Regions from separate parts of the Synechococcus sp. CB0101 genome, predicted to be linked through region 3. Evidence: predicted binding sites of a transcription regulator. Region 3 holds the regulator's gene; each other region holds the start of a gene.

What was found. Region 3 encodes NtcA, which controls nitrogen genes in cyanobacteria. Its sites were predicted from a motif close to GTANCNNNNGNTAC; they were not measured.
Region 1: the regulator NtcA is predicted to act here: its motif matches at 3,261-3,274, upstream of CB0101_RS00635 (DUF4278 domain-containing protein).
Region 2: the regulator NtcA is predicted to act here: its motif matches at 3,801-3,814, upstream of CB0101_RS07980 (anthranilate phosphoribosyltransferase family protein).

Annotation. Positions count from the first base shown of each region.
Region 1 covers NZ_CP039373.1:105,883-111,988, forward strand. Annotated here, with positions in the region: gene CB0101_RS00610 (hypothetical protein) at 1-357, opposite strand, end outside; gene CB0101_RS00615 (hypothetical protein) at 354-644, opposite strand; gene CB0101_RS00620 (hypothetical protein) at 787-1,671, shown strand; gene CB0101_RS00625 (carbonic anhydrase) at 1,640-2,257, opposite strand; gene CB0101_RS00630 (DUF1345 domain-containing protein) at 2,368-2,991, shown strand; gene CB0101_RS15165 (hypothetical protein) at 2,995-3,141, opposite strand; gene CB0101_RS00635 (DUF4278 domain-containing protein) at 3,358-3,459, shown strand; gene CB0101_RS00640 (nuclear transport factor 2 family protein) at 3,526-3,963, opposite strand; gene CB0101_RS00645 (chlorophyll a/b-binding protein) at 4,019-4,234, shown strand; gene CB0101_RS00650 (chlorophyll a/b-binding protein) at 4,298-4,534, opposite strand; gene CB0101_RS00655 (chlorophyll a/b-binding protein) at 4,539-4,682, opposite strand; gene CB0101_RS00660 (hypothetical protein) at 4,863-5,057, shown strand; gene CB0101_RS00665 (hypothetical protein) at 5,029-5,223, opposite strand; gene CB0101_RS00670 (DUF4434 domain-containing protein) at 5,299-6,106, opposite strand, start outside.
Region 2 covers NZ_CP039373.1:1,473,450-1,479,555, reverse strand. Annotated here, with positions in the region: gene CB0101_RS07995 (molybdopterin oxidoreductase family protein) at 1-1,777, shown strand, start outside; gene CB0101_RS07990 (nitrate reductase associated protein) at 1,738-2,202, opposite strand; gene CB0101_RS07985 (hypothetical protein) at 2,444-2,653, shown strand; gene CB0101_RS07980 (anthranilate phosphoribosyltransferase family protein) at 2,656-3,741, opposite strand; gene cynS (cyanase) at 3,965-4,426, shown strand; gene CB0101_RS07970 (hypothetical protein) at 4,483-5,280, opposite strand; gene CB0101_RS07965 (formate/nitrite transporter family protein) at 5,284-6,106, opposite strand, start outside.
Region 3 covers NZ_CP039373.1:1,842,768-1,848,873, forward strand. Annotated here, with positions in the region: gene CB0101_RS09835 (DUF3084 domain-containing protein) at 1-865, opposite strand, end outside; gene ntcA (global nitrogen regulator NtcA) at 904-1,644, opposite strand; gene rph (ribonuclease PH) at 1,709-2,443, opposite strand; gene CB0101_RS09850 (cob(I)yrinic acid a,c-diamide adenosyltransferase) at 2,566-3,189, shown strand; gene dcd (dCTP deaminase) at 3,189-3,782, shown strand; gene thyX (FAD-dependent thymidylate synthase) at 3,786-4,508, opposite strand; gene CB0101_RS09865 (thioredoxin domain-containing protein) at 4,569-5,072, opposite strand; gene CB0101_RS09870 (NIL domain-containing protein) at 5,208-5,624, shown strand; gene CB0101_RS09875 (hypothetical protein) at 5,621-6,106, shown strand, end outside.

The DNA of each region.
Region 1 (6,106 bases), 1.1 Mb from region 3:
CCAACCGGCTACAGCCAGAGCCATCAACACCTTGATCGACCCCTGGCGGGTTTGTCCCAACCAGCGATCCATCGCTGTGAGCGGGAGGGCCGGTCCATGCAGATCCGGTGCCACTACGGCCGCATGAACCAGGCCGGCCACCAAGGCCGGACAGAGACGTTGCTCCTCGTGGCAGGTGACCACCAAGCCGTGCCGATGGGCGGAAGCCCTGACCAACCCGCTGGGTTCCAGCTCCTGCAGGGCGGTTTGGATCAGCAGCAGCCGCTCGGCGCTCAGGGGAGCCGCAGAATCAAACCGGAGCCGGTGGGGCAGCTGATGGCGAATGGTCAGCACCCCATCGGTCCGGATTGAGCTCACTTCGTGCTGGTGCGGGATTGAGCCAGGTCGGCCTTGGCTTCGGCCAGAACGTCGGTGAAGCTTTCGCCCACTTCGGCCAGGCCACGGCTGATCCCCTTCACGGCGCCGGAGGTTTTATCGGCCACCACCAGGCCGATCTTCAGACCCTGCTTGGTGATGGAGCGGCCGGTGCCGCTCACCGCACCGGTGATCTTGCTGTCTTTGCCGGCCACGGCGGCAACCACCGGAGCCAGGGCCATCAGGCCCGCGCCCAAGCCAAAGGCCAGCAGAGTTTCCAGCTCGAGCATGACGAACCAAAGAAGGCACTTGGGCGAAATTTAACGCCCGTGCCTTGAAGATGCCCCCCAATCGCCTCAGCTTGAGCAGCATGGTGTGTGCTCAATGACAACGATGGGGGAGGCGTCCATGAGCTCAGCCCAGCTTCAGCTCATGCATGCCACAAACCAGCGGCTGCGCCTCCGCTACAGCGAGCTGATGCCGGACGCCGCGCTGGAGGCATTGATCGCTGCGCTGTGGGGCCAGCCGTGGGTGCATGCGTTGCAGCAGAGGAGGGCTAGCCGAAGCCTGGTGCTGGAGCTCGAGCCGGGGTGTACGCCGGTGCGATGGCATCTCGCTCTGGCTGATCTGGGCTGTGGCTTGGTCGATCGGCGCCGCACCGAGGCGCCGATCGATTCACCTTGGGTGCGAATGGTGCGCCAGATGGGCGGCAACATCATGGGAGCGGCTGTTGGCCAGGTGCTGCTGGGTGGCGGCGGCGCTGCGCTGGGTGCGTGGTTGTTGGGAGCACGCGGAGCCGTGATGGGTGGTGCCTGCGGCGCCTTGTTGGGTTCGGTGGTGGGTTCTGTGGCCGGTGGTGAGCTGGCCGATGGCGATAGCCCCTTGCGCAAGGGTGATTTGGGTTCGGTCTCGATGCGCAAGCTCGGAGGAAAACTGGGGGAAGAGGCGGGTTGGAGCACCGGGGCCGCCATTGGTGCCGCCCTGGCGGGCCCAGCTGGTGCCGTGGCAGGTATGACGCTGGGTTCGATGGTGGCCGGCCAGGCGGTGGAAGATCTGATCGCCAGCCATGGGCGCGACCGCCAGGTGGGCCGCGTCAGTTGGCTGGTGCGGCTTGGGGAAGATCAAGCCGGTGAGCGGGCCAGCGAGGCCCTGCTGGGAGGGCTCGGGCGCGGCCTCAGTGGTGGGCAGGAGTGGGGGGCGCAACTCGGCACCCGTCTGGGTGGATCCCTCGGCCGCAAGATCGATTGGGCCAGCAGTTGGAGTCGTCACCAGCTGGTGAGTCGAATCAAGCCCCGTGTTGCACCCCCAGCCAGTTGATCCCCAGGTTGTGCAGCTCAAAGCAGGCGGCGTGAACCTCCAGTTGGCCGCCCTTGATGCGCTCGCGCAGCAGAACACTGCTGTTAATCAGTTCGCGTGCGGTGACCTCAGCGTGTAGCGCGTAGGCATGGACGAGATCGGAGGCCGGTTCAAAGGTCAGCCCGGCTCCTTTGAGGCCATTGCGGATGTGGCCCACGTGGTCCATGAGGGTTGGGGTGAGCAGATGCTCCGGTGTGCAGGCGGCGCCGACAGCGCCACAGCCGACGTGACTCATCACCAGCACCACCGGCACCTGAAGGGCCTCCACCGCGTATTCCACCGACGCCAACGTTCCCGGGGTGGAGGAATTGCCGGCATTGCGGATCACAAACAGATCACCGAATCCGCTGTCGAAGATCAGCTCCACGGCCACGCGTGAATCCGAGCAGGTGAGCACCGCGGCATGGGGCGCCTGACCTTGTTCCAGCTCATGCAGGCGGGCTTCCGTGGCGTGCGGGTGGATTGACTCCGCCTGTTGAAAGCGTTGGTGCCCCTCCTGCAGTTCACGGATGACCTGGGCTGGTGTGGGGGTGGAGTTCTGGGTCACGTGCGTTCGGCTGGCATGGCTCTGAATTGTGGTTAGTGTGCCGCTGCAAGGCCTTTCGTGCTGTGAGCCGAACACATCCAGCCTGTTTTAGGGATGGCAGCCGCTTTGTCATGGCGCTGTTGGTCGGCACCGTGGTGAGTGTTGCGCTCTCCAAGGCGCTGCGGCTTCAAGAAGCGTTTCCAGTTGGATTCCTGGCCGCCATTGTGTTCGATCAAACGCGCTTTTTTCTGGAAGCGTTTCGGATTAACGCCGAGCAGACCCGTGAGATTTTTGGGCGTTGGCTGCCCAGCCGTGCGCTGTTGTTGGAGCGCACGGTGATTTTCACCTTCATCAGCGTTGGTTTGCTGAGCCTGTGTGTGCGTGATGTGCATAATCCCACTTCAACGCTCCCCCAGGACTGGCGCACGTTTATTTATTTCGCGGCACTGTTTGCTGTGTGGCTGCAGATGCACAATGGTTTTAGCATCTATTACGCCAAGAAATATTTCAAGCTCAACCCGGCTCCTGCTGCGGATGGTCCCGACCCCCAGGGCTTCGTCTTTGCGGGCTCGGATGAGCCGGAGTTCACCGACTTCCTTTATGTCTCCTATGCCGTGGGGCTCACCTACGCCATGAGTGATACCAACCTGGAAGACAGCTCGACCCGGCGAGTCGTGCTCTTTCACTCGGTGGTGAGCTTTCTCTTCTATTCCACGGTGATTTCAGCGGTGATCAATCTGTTCACCTCGGGTTGAAGCTCAGATCCCCAGCGACCGCAGCCAGGCTCCGATGCCGCTGTGGGTCATGGGCACCTCCATGTTGCGATCGAGGAACCACAAGTAGCCAGCCGCCGCATTGAGGGCCAGCACCAGCGCCCACACGCGCCAGCCTTCAGGGAGTTTCATCGCGCTCGGCTTGTCGTTCATCGGCGGCAACGTTAAGAAATCCTTGCTTTTGCGGCCTGGGCCTGCCATTGGTAGCCGCGTGAACTTCAGCCATGCTCGCCGAGCCGCAGAGTGTGCTCGTAGCAACCGCTACCAAAACGTTCACCTCGCCCCGGCGAGGCGCAGTTCGATCCAGGCCATGGAACGGGGACCTGGACTTGCCTGTGAACACCGACCATGACTCTCACCTACCGCGGCCAGAAGTACGAGCAGAACAAGCAGGCTGCTCCCCAGCAGCACACTGCTCTGCAGTACCGCGGCGTTCGCTACCAAAAGTGATCGCCACCTAGTGGAACTTCAAAAGCCCCGCCAAAGCGGGGCTTTTTTGTGTCTGCTCTGCTGGTCTCAGTCCACAAAGCGCTTGTACAGCCAGCGCACGAAGCCACCGATCACCGGCACGGGCGCAAACGTGGGACCCACGAAATCGAAATAGTCGCGGTGATCCACGATCAGCCCAGCGTCGTTGAACAGCACGCGTGTGGTGCCGGGGTAGATGAATTCGATGCCTTTGATCTTGAGGCCCATCTCCCACTCCACAAAGGCGGTGTTGCCGTCCATCGCGATCGCCCCGGGCCTGAGAACCACGTCATCGCAGCGGCGTAGCAAGCCCTCCTGGGCGGCCAGGTAGGCGTTCAGTCCCTTCTGTTTCTGAGTGGGATCTTCGAACACCACGTCGTCGCTGTAGGCCTGGCGCCATTGCTGTTCCGTGGGCGCGGGCGCTCCATAGGGCTTGGTGAACAGGGCGCGCAGCTGGGAGATGTCCACGATGTCGAGCGACGACATTCATTGTGGCGCGCCTGTTCAGGGCATAGCCTCGCGGTCGCTCACCAGGTGATCTGTGGCCAAGCCCGACTATCTCTACGAACCACACGAAGCGTTTGGCGAGGGGTTGACCACCCGCCGGCCCTGGAACACCACAGCCTTGGCTGGAGTCGAGCGCTTGAACGGTCGCGTCGCGATGCTCGGGTTTGCGGCAGCCGTGGTGGGTGAGTGGATCACGGGCCATGGCCCAGCGGGGCAAGTGTTGGATCTGCTGCGCTGGTACCTCTCCTAAGCGCAATAAAAAGCCCCAGGCTTTCGCCTGGGGCTGATGAAACCGGATCAAGGTGCCGGTGCTTCAGAAGCAGAAGGGTAGGAACTGGGTCCGGCAGGCGGCATAGCCGTCCACCAGGGGACCGAGACCGATTTGGTGGGCGATACCCGCGCCTGTCAGCGCCTCGGTGAGGATGCCGATCACGATGCCGAGCATGGCAGCGCGGCCGTTGAACAGTTCAACGCGCTTCAGCTGTTCCATATGGATCTGCTGGGTGGCGCGATCCCAGTACCACTTCTCGTTGGCGGGGCTATTGGTCATGGCTTCAGCCCAGGCCGATCTGGGAAAGGATGCCCTGGCCGGTGAGCAGCTCGGTGCCGAGGCCGATCACGAAGCCGAGCATGGCGAGACGGCCGTTCCAGGTTTCGGCAAAGCCGACGAAACCGAAGCGAGCATTGGAGTCGGACATGAGACGTTACGGAACGTTTCAGCAACCGTAACGGATCGTGAACGATTTTGGGTCTGGGGTGGCCAAAGTCGTGTGAGCGGTTCAACACGCGCTCAAGGCGGCGCTGGGTCCTGGTGGCTCCCAGGGGTTCCCGCTGGACAGTGGATCGCGTGATCGCCGGCTAGAAGAGCGTTTTTGCGGATGAGCCCGATTTTTCCCTGCAAGGGATGCGGCACGTTCATCGAGCGCTCAACCCAGCACTACCGGCGGGTGAAGGGTCAGGTGTTGTGTTCCACCTGCTCGGATGCGCGGCAGGCGGAAGCAGCCCAGGCGCGGCCGGGGCTCTGGCGCCGCTTGCTTCAGCGGGTCAGCCGGCGGCGCGAAGGCGCGTGCTGATGCCAAGCCCCACTTCGATCGGCACGGTTCCGTCGGCTCGGAGGGCCTGCGGGGTGGATTGCAGGGTCTGCAGCAGTTGGACCCGCTGTTCGGGGCTCAGCTGGAGAAGCTCAGCGAGAGCGTGAGGGTCGATGCGCCCCAGGCGGGCGCGGGCGAGATCCGTCACGGGGGAGGCTCTACCACTGGTGATCAGGCGGCCGCTAGTCGCCACATCTGGTGGTGTCATCCCTCGGTTTGGACATCAAGGGGGTTGGCTCAGTGGAGCGGCCCACGGCAGGTAGCGGAGTTCGAACACCGCATTCGGGTGGCAGGGGACTGCTGGCTGAGGCGAGGCGGGTACGGCGCTGAAGGGAGCGCCGGGGGCGGAGGTTTGTCGAAACGCTTCGCGAACGATCCCGATGGGGCAGGGAAGGGCATCTCTGTATGCGGTCCGGATCGGGGGGGGCAATTCAGCGATGCCTTCACCGTCTTGCCACCACACCTGCAGGCCCGCTTGTTGGAGGCTGCTCAGCCAGGTGGCGTTTGCCCGGGGAGATAGCTGTCCATGGCTATACGCGCTGATGTGAAGGGGGCGATTCAGCCGTTCCGCCAACTCCAGCAGTTGCTTCCGAGTGTTGTCTCGTCTCCCTGGGTCGTTGAAGAGTCGGTCGGAGAGTTCAGCGGGTAGATACCAGCCAGCCACCGGTAGCTGGCGCTGCTCCAGCAACGGCATCAGGCGCTGCTGTTGGTTCAGTGATTGACGCTGTAACGCGGCCCAGTAGCTGCTGAGGCGATCCTTCCAGCCTGGCTGCAGCACCGTTTGGAAGTAAGTCGGATCCGCGGCCAGCCCGATCACCAGCTTTAAACCTTGCTGATGGGCTTCGGTTAGAGCGTTGAGCAGCCAATCGTTTTGCTCGAAGCGCTCATCACCAAAGGCACTCCATTGCACGATCAAACTTTCGTAGCCCTGGCTGCGGCTGCGCTGCCAGATCTGGCTCCACTCCTCAACGCTCAGCCCCTGATCACGGTTGAGGGGCTGATAGAAGAGTGTTTCAGCGCCAACCCTGGTG
Region 2 (6,106 bases), 370 kb from region 3:
CACGCGCAGCCTTGGCTCCGATGGCCCGCCCTGTTGCTACGAAGACCTCGATCACTGCAGCGTTGCTTTTCTGATCGGCACCAACACGGCCGAGTGCCATCCCGTGCTGTTTCAGCGGCTGCTCAAGCGCAAGAAACGCACGCCGAAAGACGTGACTGTGGTGGTGGTGGATCCCCGCGCTACCGACACCACCAAGGCTGCAGACCTTCACCTCGCCATTAAGCCCGGTAGTGATCTGGCGCTGCTGCACGGCATTGCCCATCTGGTGATCGCAGCCGGTGGTTTGGATGCTGATTTCATCGAAGAGGCCACCGAAGGGCTCGCAGATTTCGCTCAACTGGTGGCCTCGGCCACGCCCGAGCGAACGGCTGAACTCTGCGGGATCAGTGAGCAGCAGCTGCGGGATGTGGCGGCGCTCTGGGCGCGGAACGACCGCATCCTCAGCCTCTGGTCGATGGGGGTGAACCAGCGGCGTGAGGGCACGGCTGTGGTGTGCGGATTGATCAACCTGCACCTGCTTACCGGCCAGATCGGTAAACAGGGAGCTGGCCCCTTCTCCCTGACGGGTCAGCCCAACGCCATGGGCGGGCGCGAGGCTGGCGGCCTCGCCCACCTGCTGCCGGGATACCGGCTCGTGGCCAATGCCGAGCACCGTGCCGAGCTGGAGGCGGCCTGGCGCTTGGAGCCGGGATCGATCGCGGCATCGCCGGGGCTTGCTGCCTGGCAGCAGGTGGAGGCGATGGAGCGCGGTGAGCTGGATCTCTGGTGGGTGGTCGCGACCAACCCGCTGGTGAGCATGCCCAACCTCGAGCGGGTGAAGGCGGCGATGGCCCGTTGCCCACTGGTGGTGGTGAGCGACGCCTACGCCGATACCGAAACGGCCCATTACGCCCACTTGCTGCTGCCCGCCAGCCAATGGAGTGAGAAAGCCGGGGCGATGACCAATTCCGAGCGGCGCGTCACCTATTGCCCGGCCTATCGCCCGCGCCACGGCCAAAGCCGCCCCGATTGGGAGGTGTTTGCGGAGCTGGGCCGGCGTCTCGGCTACGAGCAGCAGTTCACCTACAACTCCTCGGCGGAGGTGTACGCCGAGTTTGCGGCGCTCACGGCGGGGCGGGTGTGTGATGTCTCCGGTTTGAGCCATGCGCTGCTGGATCAGGAGGGTCCGCAGCAGTGGCCGTTCCCCCAAGGCTCGATCGCCAGCAGCGATTCCAAACGCCTCTACGCCAATGGCTGCTTCCCCACACCATCGGGCCGTGCCCGTTTTGTGGCGGATCCGGTGCTGGGCCTGGCGGAGCCTCCCTGTGCCGTCTATCCCCTGGTGCTCACGGTGGGCCGCTATCTGGGGCAGTGGCACACGATGACGCGCACGGCCAAGGTGGACCGCTTGCAAACCATGCATCCCGAGCCACTGCTCGAGATTCACCCCAACGATGCCAAGCGCTTCGGTGTTGTGGATGGGGAGCTGGCGGCCGTGAGCTCCAGGCGTGGCAGTGTCACCGCCAAGGTGCTCGTGAGCGACCGCATTCGCCCCGGTTCAGTTTTCCTGCCGATGCACTGGGGATTCAGTCAGGATCAGGCCTGTGAGGCCAACGTGTTGATGCACGATCAGGCCTGCCCGATCTCCAAGCAGCCCGAACTGAAGGCGACGGCCGTGGTGGTGGCCCCTGCTGTGTCGGTGGTGAAGCCGCTGGAGCAGAGCGAAGGGCGCTTGCAGCGTCTGCGGCGCCTGTTTCTTCAGGCGAGCACTTCGGAGAAAGCGGCCTCCAGGTTGTGATGATCGTGGCCAGGCCGGGCCAGTTTGCAGAGGGCGAAGCGCTCCAGTTCATTGAGCTCTTGCCACTGCTCAACGCCGAGGGCGATGTCCCGTTCGCTGGCGGCGGCCGCCACGTGTTCGGCCACGCTTGAGCCGAGTTGCCAGGCTTCGCCGCAAGCGGGCGGTAGGGGTTTGGCTTCCCCCTCGGCCATCGATCGGGTCAGGCTGCGGCAGTGCTCCGCCATGTCAGCGAGCGCTGCTGGTTGATCGTCCCAATCCACCAATTCCTGCCGCTGCGCCTGGCTCATGGCCAGCCAGTGGTTCAGCTTCAGCTTGAGGCCGATCAGATCCAACTTGCGGCGCACGCAGAGCGGAATGCAGCGCCAATTGCCCACAAAGTTTTGTTCGAAGTCGAAGCAGTGGTTGGCTGTTGGATTTGGTGTCATCGGTTGCCGCGCGGACAGCTCACTCCCACGACGATGCCTCCATTCAAGTGATCAAGCGATGCGCTTTGCGATTGCCCTGGGAATGAGCCTTGGGGTTTGCCATGGCTGGATCACATCGGATCAGCGTCAGTTGGCTCTTTCCAGCTGGGGTGTTGGTGCCGCCTCTGCAACGTTTCTCGCGCCGGCTGCTGGCACGGGCTGGGCCGAGTCTCCATAGTGACCGCAGTGATGCTTCGGTCTGATGGCCCTTCGTTCCTCGGCAGTTTCCACTGAGCGCAGCCCCATCACGGTGGCTGCTGGCTTTCTCGGCGCTTTTGTGGTCGCCTCCCTGGCGGTTCAGCTGGTGCGCAGCATGCAAACAGCGCAAACCGTTGTACCGGCTCAGGCCAGCGCCGTGCAGCCCGTGGTGGCCCATCAAGCCACCCTCTGGCAAGACCTCGGCAGCCGCTGAGTTCAGGCCTTAGGGCCTGCGTGTTCCCGGAGCTGCTGCAGGCGTTGCAAGACGGCGCCGCTCTGCAACAGCTCCCGCGCATGATCCAGACCGCTGGCCTGATCAGGGTCGAGGCCGGCTTGCCAGAGATAGGTGCCGGCATTCCAGAGCAGGGGATTCGCCAACTCACCTTGACCACCGAGTGCGGCCATCGCCTGGGATCCCCAGGTTTCGATCCCTTCCCAGAGGGGATCGTGGCCGAAGCAGCCATGGTCGCGCGGATGCAAGATTTGGCGCCCATCGCCACCGCTGCTGGGCCGACCCGTGACGCACGCCCGGCTGATGGGGAGATCGGTGCTGCCTTCCAGGCCTTTCACGGTGAGCACGTTGGTTTCGCCCGCCAGCTCCAGGGCTTGCCACGCTCTCGCTTCGGTCGGCGGATGCACAAATCCGCTCACCAGTAGGTGATCACCGTGGTGGGCCGTCCACATCAGTTCCAGGCTGGCCACCGGTGGCCGCTTGCCCAGATCTTCCCGGTAGCTGATCAGGGTTTCTGCGGCGGGGAAGTGGTCGGGCTGATGCACCAGAGCCAGCTGCAGCTGATCCAGTTGCAGCTGCACCCAGCTCAGGCTGCGGCCCCCGAGTGAGAGGCCCAGTGCCTCAAACAGCTCGACGGCGGTGACGCCGTATTTCACCGGCATGCGGCCGGCTCCCTGCAGCACCACGGGCAGCCCGGCTGAAGCCAGCACCAGAGCGGTCAGCGGGTAGATCGGTGCGGTGCGGGTGCGCCCATCGAAGGGCATCCCGAAACTGATGGCTGGTTGGCTGGTGCGCAGCTGGGGGCCGCGGCGCCTGTACACATCCAGCATCCCGGTGAGCTCCTGCGGCTCGGGCCGGCGGATGCGGTGGGCGATGAGGAAGGCACCGATCTGGGCAGGGCTGGCACCCCCATCCAGAATCAGCTCCATCGCATCGGCGGCCTCGTCGCGGCTCAGGCCACTGCTGGTGTGTTCGCCGCTGCCGATTTTGCGCAGATAGGTTTTGAAGCGTTCCTTGCTGGCAGCGCTGCACGAGCTGTCTGTGGTGGTGGCAGGGGCAGCGAGCGTCAAACGATTTCGCTAAAGCTGGGTCTCAACTGCGATTCTGCGCGCCGGAGGGACCGCTTCTGGTAGCGACCGCTACCAGATTGGAGTGGTCTTCGGTTGCAACGGCTGCATTGTTGAAGTCTTGGGTCGGGCGATTCTTGAACCCGGAACGGCGCTTCTTTTCTGAGCGTTCCGTTGCTGTTTTGCCGCGAATGCGGCTTTTGGTATGACTGTTACCCCCGCTGCAATGCCCTCCCTTGCGGCTCCCTCTCAGGCCACAATCACAGCCACGCTCATGGCGGCCAAGAAGGCCAAAGGTTTGAGCTTCGCTGACCTTGAGGCGGCGTTGGGTCGTGATGAAGTGTGGATCGCTTCTTTGTTCTACGGCCAGTCCACGGCATCGGCTGAAGAGGCCAGCAAGTTGGCTGAACTCCTGAGCCTTGATCCGGCGATCACCGAAGCACTGCAGGCCTATCCCACCAAGGGCGGTCTTGATCCTGTGATCCCCACAGATCCCCTGATCTACCGCTTCTACGAGATCATGCAGGTGTATGGCATGCCGCTCAAGGATGTGATTCAGGAGAAGTTCGGCGACGGCATCATGAGTGCGATTGATTTCACCCTCGATGTCGACAAAGTGGTTGATCCTGCTGGGGATCGTGTCAAGGTGACGATGTGCGGCAAGTTTTTGCCCTACAAAAAATGGTGAAGTAATCCTTCACCCAGCAAGCCCGCTTCGGCGGGCTTTTTTGATGTCTTGCTGAATCAGAGCGTCAGATCCTGCTCGCGCAGCTGTTGCTCCAGCCAGGTGCGATGACGCACCTGCGCCTGGAGTTGTCGCCGGATGCAGTGTTCCAGCGGTGTGTGCTGCAGCTGTCTCAAGCGTGCAATCAGCAGGCGGCAGCTGTCGTGGCTGGAGATGCAGCCCAGGGCCTGGATGGCTGTTTCCGCCACGCCGGGCAGCTGGTCGGCATCAATGCAGGAATCCAGAACGGCCAGAACTTCGGGTTCTTGGCGGCGTTGAAGGAGCCTCAACGTGGCAATCACCACCTCAACGCGCAGATCGCTCAGGAGGGGTTGGGTCAGCGTGAGGAACGCATCGGTGCTCAGGCTGCGGCTGCGGAAGGTGAGCAGGGCTAAGCCCGCCAGTCGCTCGGCTTGGGCGGGCGCGGTGAGGGCCGATTCAATGATGGCCAGATCAATCTCCTGGCTCCAGCAGGCCAGCGCTTCAAGCACGGCTGGGCGCAGGGGTCCTGCTGGGTCCAGCCACTGCAGCAGTTGATCCTTCGCTTGTGGGTGATGGCAGATGCCCAGGGCGCGGATCAGCGGAAGGCTGCACCCTCCATCGCAGCAGAGGTCCAAGATCAACGCAATCGCCCCGGGGCCGGCCATCCCCAGCCGCTCGCCAACAGCGAGGGCCAGATCGGGCTCGGCGATCCGGGGCAAGAGTTCAGCCAGTTCTTCTGGGCTGAGGGGTTGCCGCCGCCATCGACCCAGCCGGGCAGCGAGGTCCGCGTGCTCCTCAGGAGAGAGCACGCTGTTGGCAGCGGCAGTGGAGGGCATGGATCAGCGGGCGCCCAGTTCGGCGGCGAGCTCACGCTCGAGCTTCTCATCGTGCTCCTTGGGCAGCACGTTGGTGATCTTGGTGCGGTGGGTGCTGTAGAAGAGCATCCCGATGAACACCATTCCGCCCACGATGTTGCCGGCGGTGACCGGGATGAAGTTCCACACGATCACCTTGCTGAAGGGCACCCCGGAACCCAGCAGGGGGCCGGCGGTGTGCAGGAACTGATTCACCACGATGTGCTCCATGCCCATCGTTTGGAAAGCAGTGATGGGAAGCCAGCAGGCCAGAAGTTTGCCGGGCACGCTCTTGCTCACCAGAGCCATGGTCACGCCCAGGCAAACCAGCCAGTTCGCCACCACGCCACGCAGGAAGGCCAGGAAGAAACCTGTGCCCCCGAGGGCTTCGTATTTGGTCACCACGTTCAGCTTGTTGAGCTTGATGATCGTGGCTGCCACCACCTGCCAGCCTTTGCCGCCATCGGCAGCCGCCAGAGGTTCAACGGTGCCGGCGCTAGTGAGGCTGGCCCACATGATTAGGGCAACAACGGCTGTGCCGATGAAGTTGCCGATCCACACCCAGATCCAGTTGCGGAAGGTGGCACTCCAGCTGCTCTTGCCTGCCCAAACGCTCATGGGCAACAACGCAAAGTTGCCCGTGACCAGCTCCATGCCGAAGAGCACGATGCTGGCGAAGCCGAAGGGGAACAGCAACGATCCCAGGAAGGGCATGCCCGACTGTGCGGCCACAGTGAGAGCGAGGATCACGGCCAAGCCCAAGATTGCGCCGGAGTAGAAACCGCGGATCAGCAGGTTCTTCACGCTG
Region 3 (6,106 bases):
GCTTGTTGCGGCGCACATCGGGGAAGGCCACCACCTGGCGTTCGCCCTTGAGCACATTGGCGGCGGAGATCAGGCTCACGACCCAATCGCCTCGTTTGCTGAGGATGCCCTCGAGCTTGGTGATGTCACTGCGGGGGACCAACAGCATCTGCCGGTTGGGGGGCTGCCCGGGCAGCACCCGCTGGAACACGTTGATGTTGGTTTGGCGTAGCAGCGCTTCGATCACCACCTTGGCCTGATCAGGGCTTTGGATCCGCACCTTGGCGATCTCCAGCGGTTGGCCGCTGCTGATCACCACATCACCGCGCCGCAGGGCGATCAGGTTGGTTTCCAGCTGCTGTAGCTCTTTGGCCGAGGCGCTGATCCGCGTGTTCAGCCGTGCCAGCTCCTCGCGGTTGCGGCGGATATCGGCATCTTTGGTGCCGATTTCGCGGCTGAGCTGATCGCGTTCCTGCTCCAGTTGCCGGCGTTGTTGCAGCAGGGGGGCCAGCTCCTTGCGCAGGGAAGCGGCCTGGGCTTCGACCATGCCGAGCTGGCTGCGGGCTTCCTGGCGGCCCTGCTCGGCGGCATTCAGCTCGCTCTGGCTGCGCTCAAGGGCCTCACGGCCTTCGCGGAGGCGCCGCTCCAATTGGTCGAGCTCAAACAGTCCGGTGCGCAGCCGATCGCTCACCAGCAGCATCAGGCCAAGCGAGATGGCGCTGATCAGGCTGCCGGTGAGCACCGTGATCACCACGGCCGTACGACGCGGCCGCATCCCGAGCAGGCTGAGGCGCGCCTTGCCCACCTTGGAACCAAGCCGATCGCCGAGGGTGGAGAGCACTCCACCCAGCAACAGCAGCGCCAGGATCAACAGCCAGCCCGACACAACCTTGCGCGACGACGCTCAGTATCGGTGGACAGCGCTCAGCTGAATCGCTTAGCCAGGGCAAGCGGATCAAACACCGTGATCTTTTTGCGGTCGATCTGCACGAGGCCCGCGTTGCGTAGATCCCCAAGCAGGCGGGTGATCGTCACCCGGGTGGATCCGATCGCTTCGGCGATCGCCTGGTGGGAGAGGCGCAGATCAATCGTGATCCCTTCGCTGGTGGGCACCCCGAAATCACGGCAAAGCACCAGCAGAAAGCTCACCAGTCGCGACGACATGTCGCGGTGGGTGAGGGTTTCGATCATGGTTTCGGTCTGCAGGATGCGTGAGGAGAGGCCCTGCAGCATCAGCAGCCCCACGCTGGCGTCAAGCTCGATTGCCTTGCGCACCGAGGCGGCCGGGGCCGTGACCATCTCCACGCGGGTGAACGCCACAGCGTGATAGAAGCGATCCGAGCGCTGGCCGGTGAGCAGCGAGAGCACCCCGAACAGGCTGTTTTCCCGCAGCAGGGCCACGGTGATCTCCTCGCCCGACTCGTAAACGCGCGAGAGGCGAACGGCGCCGCGCCGCAGCAGGTACACCTTCTCGGCGGGATCGCCCGGGAAGAAGATGGTTTTGCCGCGCTCCACCGTTTCGGTGGTGCTGCCATTCAGGCCGCGGATCACATCCAACAGCGTGGCGTTGGAGGCAACGGGAGATCCCGCCACCGGGGTGAGCCCTGCGGCGCCGGTGGTCGGGCTTTGGGAGTAGCGGCTGAAGCCTGGTTGGGCGCCGACCATAACGGCGGGGCAATTTGAGGCGGACCCTACGGATCACCCCTGCGGGCTCTTGTAGTGATTGACACTATTTCGGGGCTTGCTCCAGCGCCTGCAGCTGACTATGCCGAAGTAGCTGCAGGCCTTCGTCGGCCAAATCGAGCAGCTGGTTGAGTTGCTGCCGTGAGAAGGGAGCTCCTTCGGCGGTGCCCTGCACCTCCAGCAGTTGCCCCTGGCTGTTCATCACCACGTTGAGGTCCACCTCGGCGCGGCTGTCCTCGCTGTAGTCGAGGTCGAGCAAGGCCTGGCTTCCCACCAGCCCCACCGACACCGCGGCCACTTGCTCCAGCATGGGGGTGCCGTTGAGAACGCCGCGGGCCTCAAGGCGCCGCAGCCCCAGGGCTAGGGCCGCCCAGGCCCCGGTGATCGATGCGCTGCGGGTGCCGGCATCGGCCTGCAGTACATCGCAGTCGATGTGGAGGCTGCGCTCGCCCAGGGCTTCGAGATCAAGGCAGGCCCGCAGGCTGCGGGCGATCAACCGCTGAATTTCCTGGGTGCGGCCTGAGAGCTTCATCAACTCCCGCGGCTGCCGGCTGGGGGTGCTGGCGGGGAGCAGGCGGTAGTCGGCGCTGAGCCAGCCCTTGCCGGATCCTTGGCGCCATTTCGGCACGTCCTCCTCGAGGCAAACGCTGCAGATCACCGCGGTGCGACCGGTGTGCACGGTGACGGAGCTCAGGGCAAAGCCCATCGGATCCCAGTCGAAGCGGGTCGGCCGCAGGTCGCTCGGGCTGCGGCCATCGCTGCGGGACGGGGCTGCGGGCATGGGTTGGGCCTGGATCTGCGTTGGCTCGATGGTACGGGTGTTTGCACTACAGGTAGTGGCTGATGCTTGCCCATCGGTTCGCCACCGCTACATTCAGGATTCAGCGCGGCGGCACAGCGGAGATGACGGCGAGCATTGCAGCCCTTCCCGGCAGTGGCTCCAGCGGCCCCTTTCGGCCTGGCCACCGGGCTGCCGGCGGTGGGCGTGCCGTCAGCTCGGCATCGTCTGTAGCTGGACGCAGCCTGCGGCTGGTGGCACAGCAGGAAGGCTTGCTGCAGGTGCACACCGCTCCCTTCCGCGGCAGTTTCAGCGGAGTGTTCAGTCAGGCCCTGCGCAGTGCCGGCCTCGGCAGCCGCGTGTTGATCAGCCAGTTCCTCAAAGGGGGTGTTGATCAAGGGCTGGAGCGCAGCGTCTGGCTGTGCGGACGGCTGCAGTGGCTGAGACCGGCCGTGGTCAGCTGCCTGGCGGAGCCGGCCGCAGCCGATCAGGCCGGTGCTGCGGATCGCGAGGCTGTGCGCGACGTATGGACCTTCACCCGCGAGCAGATGCTGGCGGGACAGCTGGATCAGCTGGTGCTCGATGAGCTGGGCCTGGCTGTCGAGCTCGGCTTTCTGGAGGACGCTGAGGTGCTGGCCGCCCTCGAGCAGCGCCCCTCCCACCTGGATGTGATCCTGACGGGGCCTTCCATGCCCAGCGCTCTACTGGCGATGGCGGATCAGGTCACGCAGCTGCGCCGAGGTTTCTGATGCTCAAGAACGACCGCTGGATCAACGAGCAGGCTGCGGCCGGCATGCTCGAGCCCTTCCAGCCCAAGCTGGTGCGCCACCTGGATCCGGATAACGGCGCCCAGCCGGTGCTGAGTTTTGGCTGCTCCTCCTATGGCTACGACCTGCGCCTCTCGCCCCAGGAATTTCTGATCTTCAAGCATGTGCCGGGCACGGTGATGAACCCCAAGCGGTTCAATCCGGCCAACCTCGAGCCGGCGCCTTTGCACCGCGACAACGACGGCGACTACTTCATCCTCCCGGCCCATTCCTATGGGCTCGGCGTGGCGCTGGAGAAGATGAAGGTGCCAGCCAACATCACAGTGATCTGTCTCGGCAAGAGCACCTATGCCCGGCTGGGAATCATCGTGAACACCACGCCAGCGGAAGCCAGCTGGGAAGGGCACCTCACCCTCGAGTTCAGCAACTCTTCGGGAGCTGATTGCCGCATCTATGCCAACGAAGGCATCTGCCAGCTGCTCTTCTTCGAAGGCGATCCCTGCGAAACCACCTACCAGGACCGCGCCGGTAAATACCAGCACCAGCCCGAGCGGGTCACCCTCGCCAAGGTTTAAGGCTCACGGTGCGAGCCGAGCCTTATGCAAACGGCTCTTCTCGTACCAGGCGGCGATCTCCGGCGCCCACGCCTGCATGTGCGGCCACATCAGATCGCAGAGCACCCGGATCTCCTCCTGGGCATCGAGCTTTGCCCGCAGATCCATGAAGTGCAGGAACGCCCGCAGCGAGAAGCTCACCACGAAGTGTTGGCGGTAGTCGAAGGGGAGGATGCCGCGGGCGTGCTCCTCGGCGAAGCCGGCCGCAAGCATGTCGCGGTAGCGCTCGGCAGCCAGCCGGCAGAGCTCGAGATCCTTGCTGCGCTCTTCAGCGGTGTAGGCGTATTTCTTGCCCTGGCGATCGCTGTAGTGGCCCTCGGGGCGCAGATAGAACACCTCCTCCAGCTCGAGCTCGCCGTTGGCGGCTCTGCAGATGCGATCTCCCGTGTAACGCATCGATTGCACATCGAAGCTCACCCCGACCCGGTGGGTTCGGGCCTGTTGCATCACCGAATGGGGGAACCAGCCCACATTGAGCACGATCTGAGCGTGCTCGAGCGGTCCGTAATGGCCCCGTTCACCGGACAGCAGGCGCTTCACGCAGATCTCGCCGGCTTTGCTTTCATCGGGCCATTCGGCGCGATCGGCGGCCACGAAGCCCTCGCTGTAGTCCTGGTGCATCGCGGCGTAGATGCACTGCTGCGGGTTGGGGGTGGCGGCGATCAGCTCAACCCGGAAGCGGTTCATGGGGAAGGTGCCGGCGCCCGCCGGACTGCGGTGGCTGCAGGGTAGGCGGGGTTGGCTGGATCAGCCGTGGCTGCGCGGACCAGCCATCGGGGTTGCCGCCAGGGTGGGTTGCAGGCTGCTCTGGCTGGCAAGGCCCGCCAGCTGCGGCAGCGGTGTCGCCGCGATCAGGGCTGTGGTGAGTGCTTCGAGCTCCGGTTTGCTGCGGGCCCCGAGGGCTCGGCCGATCGGTTCGCCGGAGGCATTGAACAGTTCCAGCTGGGGGATGCCGTTCACCTCATAACGATCTACCTCCGGCTGCCAGCGCGGGTTGTCGACATTGAGGAGCACCACGTCGAGTTCGCCATGGTGTTGCTGCTCGATCGTCTCCATCGCGGGTGCCATGGCTTGGCAGGCCTCACACCAGTCGGCATAGAACTCCACCAGGGTGGGGCGTCCGTCCCCCAGCGCTACCGAAAGATCGAGGGATTGGCGCGCCAGCTTCTCCAACGGTGCGGCGGGTTGGAGGCCGCCCCGCAGGGCGAACAGGGCCAGAGCCAAAACGGCGCCCAGGGCGGCCAGCAGCATGCGGGCTCGGCGTCCGAGCAACGGTTGGGCTGTGGAGTCGGGCGTCGGTGCGCTCACGGGGGGAGCCTGATCGGGTTGCCACAATCTGCCAGCTTTCTGAAGCTGGTTAGCCTGAGCGCCAGCGGGTGAGCCTGAGTGAAGCGCCGCATCACCCTGCATTTCCCCCGCGAAGCGGTGCACCAGCCGATTGCCTATCGGTTGGCGGTCGAGTTCGACATTGCCGCGAAGATCCTGCGGGCTCAGATCGCCCCGAATCAGAGCGGCACCATGGTGGTGGAGCTCTCCGGCGATATCGATGATCTCGCTGCGGCTGAGCACTGGCTGGAAAGCCAGGGGCTTGGCCTTAACCGCGCCTCCGGTCAGATCCAGGTGGATCCTGCGCGCTGCGTGGATTGCGGCATTTGCACCAGCGTTTGCCCCAGCGGTGCCCTGAGTAGCCACGCCCCCACTTGGCAGCTCCAGTTCGACGCGCAACGCTGCCTGGTGTGCGAACAATGCATTCCCACCTGCCCGTTTGAGGCGATTGCCCTGGTGCTGGAGCCATCCCCGTGAAAGCTGTGTTTGGTCTGCTGTTGCTGCCTGTGCGGGCACCGATGTTGTTGGTGCTGCTGTTGGTGAGTGGCTACATGGGGTTGCATTGGGCGGAGGTGGCGCCGCTGATGCTCAACCGCGCCGAGACCCCCCTCCAGCTGGAATTGGCGGGGCCGCTGTTCTGGCCCCTGCAATGTCTGCAGGCCCTGGTGGTGGTGCTGTTCTGCGCGATGCCTGATCTGCTGCTGCGGGAGTTGTCGCAGCTGATGGCCGCCAGCAAGGCCCTCACCTTGGTGGTGACGTTGCTGATCGTGATCACCGGTGGCCTGTACCTGCTGCACCTGGCCGTGTTGGCGGAGGTGCTGGTGTTGGCCTCATCGGTGTTGCTGGCGCGCCTGGATCTGAGCCGGCTGCGCGTTGCGCCGGCCCCCTGGATGGGGGCCATCGGCTTGAGCGTGTGGGTGCTGCTGGGCATCAGCCTCGGGGCGCTGGTGCATGAGCGG